Regions from separate parts of the Variovorax sp. GW821-FHT09D04 genome, predicted to be linked through region 2. Evidence: predicted binding sites of a transcription regulator. Region 2 holds the regulator's gene; the other holds the start of a gene.
The links. The regulator sigma-54, encoded in region 2, starts transcription at its own class of promoters, with help from an activator protein. The targets are predictions, from matches to a motif close to TGGCANGNAANCTGCTTT.
Positions count from the first base shown of each region.

Region 1: AC07O4_RS10805 (transglutaminase family protein) is a predicted target of sigma-54. The motif match lies at 1,264-1,281, and genes of this name have one in related genera.

Region 1 covers NZ_JBWKPA010000003.1:93,427-96,832, forward strand. The annotation lists gene AC07O4_RS10805 (transglutaminase family protein) at 1-1,190, opposite strand, end outside; gene AC07O4_RS10810 (DNA internalization-related competence protein ComEC/Rec2) at 1,312-3,406, shown strand, end outside.
Region 2 covers NZ_JBWKPA010000014.1:68,157-71,562, forward strand. The annotation lists gene AC07O4_RS29040 (phospholipase D family protein) at 1-570, opposite strand, end outside; gene rpoN (RNA polymerase factor sigma-54) at 581-2,170, opposite strand; gene lptB (LPS export ABC transporter ATP-binding protein) at 2,325-3,119, opposite strand; gene lptA (lipopolysaccharide transport periplasmic protein LptA) at 3,116-3,406, opposite strand, start outside.

The DNA of each region.
Region 1 (3,406 bases), on a different contig from region 2:
AAGATCGACAGCGCCCAGCGCGGCAGTTGTTCGCCCGGGTACCACTTGCCCTGGCCGAAATGCAGGAAGCCGCCCTGGCCGTACTCGGCGCGCAGCTTGTGCACGAGCTCGGTGGCGTAGCCGCGCTTGGTGGGGCCGAGCGCGTCGGTGTTCCATTCGGGCGCGTCGCGGTCGCTGGTGGCGACGTAGGTGGGCTCGCCGCCCATGGTCAGACGCACGTCGCCGGCGACGAGGCGCGCATCGACCGCGTCGCCGAGCGCGAGCACTTCGGCCCACTGTTCTTCGGTGTAGGGCTTGGTGACGCGCGGCGATTCGTAGATGCGCGTGACCTTCATCTCGTGGCTGAACTCGACCTCGGATTCGTCGACGCCGCCTTCGATGGGCGCGGCGCTCGACGGCGTGGGCGTGCAGGCGAGTGGAATGTGGCCTTCGCCGGCCAGCAGGCCCGAGGTGGCATCGAGGCCGATCCAGCCGGCGCCCGGCAGGAACACCTCGCACCAGGCGTGCAGGTCGGTGAAGTCGACCGTGGTGCCGCTGGGGCCGTCGAGGGCTTTCACGTCGGGCGTGAGCTGGATCAGGTAGCCCGACACGAAGCGCGCGGCCAGGCCGCAGTGGCGCAGCAGTTGCACCAGCAGCCAGCCCGAGTCGCGGCACGAGCCGCTGCCGTTGCTCAGCGTTTCTTCCGGCGTCTGCACGCCGGGCTCCATGCGGATGAGGTAGCTGACGTCCTTCTGCACCTGCTGGTTGATACCGACCAGGAAGTCGATGGTGCGCTGTTCCTTGCGGTCGACCTTGTCGAGGTAGGCCTCCAGCAGCGGCGTGACCGGGTCGGCCACGAGGTAGGGCGCCAGCTCTTCGGCCTGCGAGGCCGTGTACTTGAAGGGGAAGTTCTCGGCCTGCGGCTCGAGAAAGAAGTCGAAGGGGTTGTAGACCGCCATCTCGACCACGAGGTCGACCGTGACCTTGAACTCGCGCGTCTTCTCGGGGAACACGAGCCGCGCCTGGTAGTTGGCGAACGGGTCCTGCATCCAGTTGACGAAGTGCTCGGCCGGCTCGACCCGCAGCGAATACGAGATCACATTGCTGCGGCAATGGGGCGCGGGGCGCAGTCGCACGACTTGCGGGCCCAACTGCACCAGGCGGTCGTATGTGTAGTGGGTGACGTGGTGGAGTGCGGCGTGGATGGACATGCGTAGGGGCGTGCAGTGCAGCGAGGTTGCATCGAAAAGATGTCTCTGGTGAGACGCATACTAGCCCAGTTGCCAAGCAATTAACGCGCCATCGAGCGTGGGTTGGGGGAGGGTTTGCATCATGGATTCCGAGGTGTCGGGAGGGCAGTCGCGGCGTGCGTCCGAGGCTGTCGCGGGTGGGTCGGGGGCCTTCGTTGTGCTGGGCGGTACGCTGCTCGGCGCGGCGGTGCAACTGCGTCAGCCGCTGTTGTGGGCGGCGGGTGTCTACGTCGCGTTGCTGCTGGCGGGGCTCGGTGGCGGATGGCTGCTGTGGCGGTGGCGTGGGCCTCGGCTGCTCGTGCTGATGCTGTCGCTGGCCTGCGGCGCGATGGCCGGCGCGGGGCTCGCCGGATGGCGCGCGACGGCCTATGCGAGCGGGGCGCTGGACCCGCAACTGGAAGGGCGCGACCTGCGGCTCACGGGCGTGGTCTCGCAGATGCCACAACCCGGCGAGATCGGAACGCGCTTCCGTTTCGATGTGGAGACGGCGCAGTGGGCCGATGCCTCCGATGAGGCGCCACCGATGGTGCCGCCGCGCATCGCACTCGCCTGGTACGGCGACTACGGCGGGATGTGGGAGCAACCCGCCGAGCGGCGTGCGTCCGTCGCACGCACCGTGGGCGAGGTGCACGCCGGCCAGCGCTGGCAACTGACCGTGCGCCTGCGCGCGCCGCACGGCAACCTCAACCCACATGGCTTCGACAGCGAGCTGTGGGCGTGGGAGCAGGGCGTGCATGCCCAGGGCCATGTGCGGGCCGGGGCGCGCGATCCCGCGCCGCGCCTGCTGGGCACGACGTGGCGGCACCCGATCGAGCGGGCGCGCGAGGCCGTGCGCGATGCGGTCTTCGCGCGCGTGGACGACCGGCGGCAGGCCGGCGTGATCGCCGCGCTCGTCACCGGCGACCAGGGCGCCATCGACCGTGCCGACTGGGACGTGTTCCGCGCCACCGGCGTGGCGCACCTGATGTCGATCTCCGGCCTGCACATCACCTTGTTCGCATGGTTCGCGGCGCATGTCGTGGGCGCGCTCTGGCGGCGCAGCAGCCGGCTCATGCTGCGGCTGCCCGCGCAGCAGGCCGCGCTCGCGGGCGGCGTGCTGCTGGCGGCGCTCTACGCGCTCTTCAGCGGCTGGGGCGTGCCTTCGCAGCGCACGGTCTGGATGCTCGCGGCCGTGGCGCTGCTGCGCCTGACCGGCCGGCGCTGGCCATGGCCGCACGTCTGGCTGCTGACGGCGGCGGTCGTGGTGGCCGCCGATCCGTGGGCGCTGCTGCAGGCCGGCTTCTGGCTCAGCTTCGTCGCGGTGGCTGTGCTGTTCGCCTCCGCCACGGCCGTGCCGGGCGAAGGGCGGGTGGGCGCGCTCACGCGCCTGGGCCGCTTCTTTCGTGAGCAATGGACGATCACGCTGGCGCTCACGCCGCTGAGCCTGCTGCTGTTCCAGCAGGTGTCGGCGGTCGGGCTGGTGGCCAACGCGCTCGCGATCCCGTGGGTGACGCTGGTGATCACGCCGCTGGCGATGCTCGGCGTGGCGGTGCCGCCGCTGTGGGACGTGGCGGCTGGCGCCTTGAAGCTGTTCGCGCTGTTGCTGCAGGCGCTCGCCGGCCTGCCGTTCGCCACGCTGTCGATGGCCGCGCCACCAGCGTGGCTGGCCGCAAGCGGCGTGGCAGGCGGCGTGCTGTTGGCGATGCGCCTGCCGTGGTCGGTGCGCGCGCTCGGGCTGCCGCTGCTGTTGCCGGTGCTGCTGTGGCAGCCGACGCGGCCCGCCGTGGGCGAGTTCGACCTCCTCGCCGCCGACATCGGGCAGGGCAACGCGGTGCTCGTGCGCACCGCCACGCACAGCCTGCTGTACGACGCCGGGCCGCGCTACGGGCTCGACAGCGACGCGGGCCACCGCGTGCTCGTGCCGCTGCTGCGCGCACGCGGCGAACGGCTCGACCTGCTGCTGCTGAGCCACCGCGACATCGACCACACCGGCGGCGCCCCCGCCGTGCTCGCCATGCAGCCGAAGGCGGCGCTGCTGAGTTCCATCGAGGCCGGGCACCCGCTGCAGGCGCTGCGCCCCGCGCGCCGCTGCGAGGCCGGGCAGCGCTGGACCTGGGACGGTGTCGCTTTCGAGGTGCTGTTTCCCTTCGACAGCGACTACCTCGGCTTCACGCGGCCCAATGCCGTGTCGTGCGTGC
Region 2 (3,406 bases):
CGCCACCGCCATCGCACCGTCGGCGATGAAGAGCTTGTTGTGCATGCGCCGATTGACGCGGCTGAAGTCGAACAGCGACGCGGTGAAGCGCTTGAGCAGGCTGCCGCGCCCGGCCGGGAACGGGTTGAACAGGCGCAGCTCCACGTTCGGCGTGGCGGCCAGGCCGAGCAGCAGCTCGTCTTCGCCGGACGTGTACAGGTCGTCCATCAAGAGACGCACGCGCACGCCGCGCTGGGCCGCATCGCGCAGGGTGCGCAGCAGGTAGCGACCGGTCTCGTCGTTCTCGATCTGGTAGTACTGCACGTCGAGCGTGCGCTGGGCGCGGCGCGCCAGCTGCAGCCGCGTGTCGAAGGCGAAGTCGCCGCCGGGCATCAGGCGAAAGCCGCTGAGGTCGGGGTCGGGCTGCGAGGCCAGCGCGATCTTGCCGAGCGCGGTGTCGGCCGAGACGGCGATGGCCTTGGTGGGCGGGCGCGGTGCCTCGTCGGGCAAGGTGGCACAGCCGGCGAACAGCGATGCAGCCACGAGGGCGAAGACCCAATGCCCCCAGCGCGACAGCAGGCGACGGGTCATCGTGGGCTTTCTACAGAGCCTTGCGCAGGTTGGCCGGTGCGATGCGCAAGGCTTCGCGGTACTTGGCGACGGTGCGGCGCGCGCACTCGATGCCCTGCTCTTTCAGCATCTCGGAAATCTGGCTGTCGGACAGCGGCTTCTTGATGCTCTCGGAACTCACGAACTGCTTGATCAGCGCGCGCACTGCCGTGCTCGACGCGTTGCCGCCGGTCTCGGTGCCCAGCGCCGAGCCGAAGAAGTACTTGAGCTCGACCGTGCCGAAGGGCGTTGCCATGTACTTGGCGGTGGTCACGCGCGAGATGGTCGACTCGTGCAGGCCCAGTTCGTCGGCGATCTCGCGCAGCACCAGCGGGCGCATGGCCAGCTCGCCGTGCACGAAGTAGCTCTTCTGCCGCTCGACGATGGCGTTGCTCACGCGCAGGATGGTGTCGAAGCGCTGCTGGATGTTCTTGATGAACCAGCGCGCCTCCTGCAGCCGCTGCGACAGCGCCTGGCTGCCCTCGCCCTTGTGCGACTTGAGCGCACCGGCGTAGATGTCGTGCACGCGCAGGCGCGGCATGACTTCGGGGTTGAGCATGACGCGGAACTTCACGTTCGTGCCGCGCCCGGTCTTGGTGACGATCACGTCGGGGATGACGATGTTGCGTTCGACGTCGACGAAGCGGCGCCCCGGCTTGGGTTCGAGCCGCGCAATGATCTGCAGCGCCGAGCGCACCAGCTCTTCGTTGGTGCGCGTGAGCGTGGCCAGGCGCTTGAAGTCGCGCCGCGCGAGCAGCTCCATCGGCTGCTTGCAGATCGCGATGGCGGTCTTGCGGATGAGCGCTTCGGCCTCGGTCTCGTCTTCGCTGGCGAGCGCCTTCAGCTGGATGCTCAGGCATTCGCCGAGGTCGCGCGCACCGACGCCGACCGGCTCCAGGCTCTGCAGCAGGCCCAGCGCCACCTGGAAGTGGTGCACGAGGTCGTCGAACTGGTCGTTGTCGTCGCCCGCCAGGCCCGAGGCCAGCGCGGGCAGCGAGTCTTCGAGGTAGCCGTCGTCGTTGAGCGACTCGATCAAAAAGCGCAGCGCGGCGCAGTCGTTTTCATTGAGCCGCAGGCTCAGCGCCTGGCGGTGCAGGAACGACTGCAGCGACTCCTGGCTGCGCGCGAGTTCGGTGGCGTCGGCACGCTCGTCGTCGCCCAGGTTGTTCTGGCGCGCGGGCGCGTCGCTGCCCCACTCGCTGTCGTCGGGCGCCATGTCGACGGTGCCGTCGCCTTCCCAGTCGGGCTCGCGCTCGGCGATCTCGGCGGCGGGGCCGTCGGTGTCGGGGGTCGAGGTGGTGGTGTCGCTGGAGGTGGAGGACGTGCTGGCGGCGGACGGCGTGAACTCGGCCTCACCCTCGCCCGCGTCGTCGCGCGGCACCGGCGCGTCGGCCGTGTCCAGCCCGAACTCCTCGCGCGCCGCTTCTTCCGCGGTGCGCTCGAGGAACGGGTTCTCGTCCAGCATCTGCTCCACCTCCTGGCTCAGTTCGAGCGTGGAGAGCTGGAGCAGGCGAATGGACTGCTGCAGCTGTGGCGTCAAGGCCAGATGCTGCGAGACGCGAAGGGACAGCCCTTGCTTCATGAGGAAATGGCTCCCCCCCAGGCTGCGCGCTTCGCGCTACGCCAACCCCCTACCGGGGGCGGGCCGGCCGCTTCGGGCGGCCGTGCGCGGCGGCCCCCGCGAGGAAGCTCCGCGCGGACGGCGGCCACGATGATCCTTGACCCTCGCCGCACGGTCACATCCGGAAGTGCTCGCCCAGGTACACCCTGCGTACCTCGGCGTTGTCGACGATCTCCGAGGGTGTGCCTTGTGCCAGCACGTGCCCGTCGCTGATGATGAACGCGTGATCGCAGATGCCCAGCGTCTCACGCACGTTGTGGTCGGTGATGAGCACGCCGATGCCGCGCTCTTTCAGGAAACTGATGATCCGCTGGATCTCGATCACGGCGATCGGGTCGATGCCGGCGAAGGGCTCGTCCAGCAGGATGAAGCGCGGCTGCGTGGCCAGCGCGCGCGCGATCTCGACGCGGCGGCGCTCGCCGCCCGACAGCGCGAGCGCGGGCGAATCGCGCAGGTGGTCTACGCGCAGGTCGGCCAGCAGGTCGGCCAGGCGCTCTTCGGTGTGCTGCTTGGTCAGCGGCATCATGCGGCCGTTGGCGTCGGGTTCGCGCTGCAGCTCGAGCACGGCGCGCACGTTTTCCTCGACCGTGAGCTTGCGGAAGATCGAGGCCTCCTGCGGCAGGTAGCTCAGGCCCATGCGCGCGCGGCGGTGGATGGGCATGTGGGCGATGGGCTCGCCGTCGATGGTGATCTCGCCGGCGTCGGCGCGCACCAGCCCGACGATCATGTAGAACGAGGTGGTCTTGCCCGCGCCGTTGGGGCCGAGCAGTCCGACGACCTCGCCCTTTTGCACATCGAGCGAGACGTCTTTCACGACCGTGCGGCTGCCGTAGCTCTTCTTGAGGCCGCGCGCCACGAGGCGGCTGCCCGGAATGCCGTCGGCGGCCTGGGTTCCTGCGGTTTCGATCACTTGCGCCCTTCCCCTTCGGTGCCGCCCAGCGTGGTGCTCGGGCGCAGCCCGGCGCCGGGCGCGGGGGTGGGCGCCGGAGCCGCGGGCTTCTTGCCGCCGGCCGCGGGTGCGGAGCCGGGCGCCGCCGGGGCCGGCGTGGCCTTCGGCGTGAGGATGGCCTTGACGCGACCGCCGCCGCCCGCCGAGACGCCGGCGTTCGGCGGCACGAGGGAACCGTTGACGGTGTAGGTGTCGTTGCTCTGGTCGTAGACGATCAGCGCGCCGCTGCTTTCGTCGTTGGCCGTGGC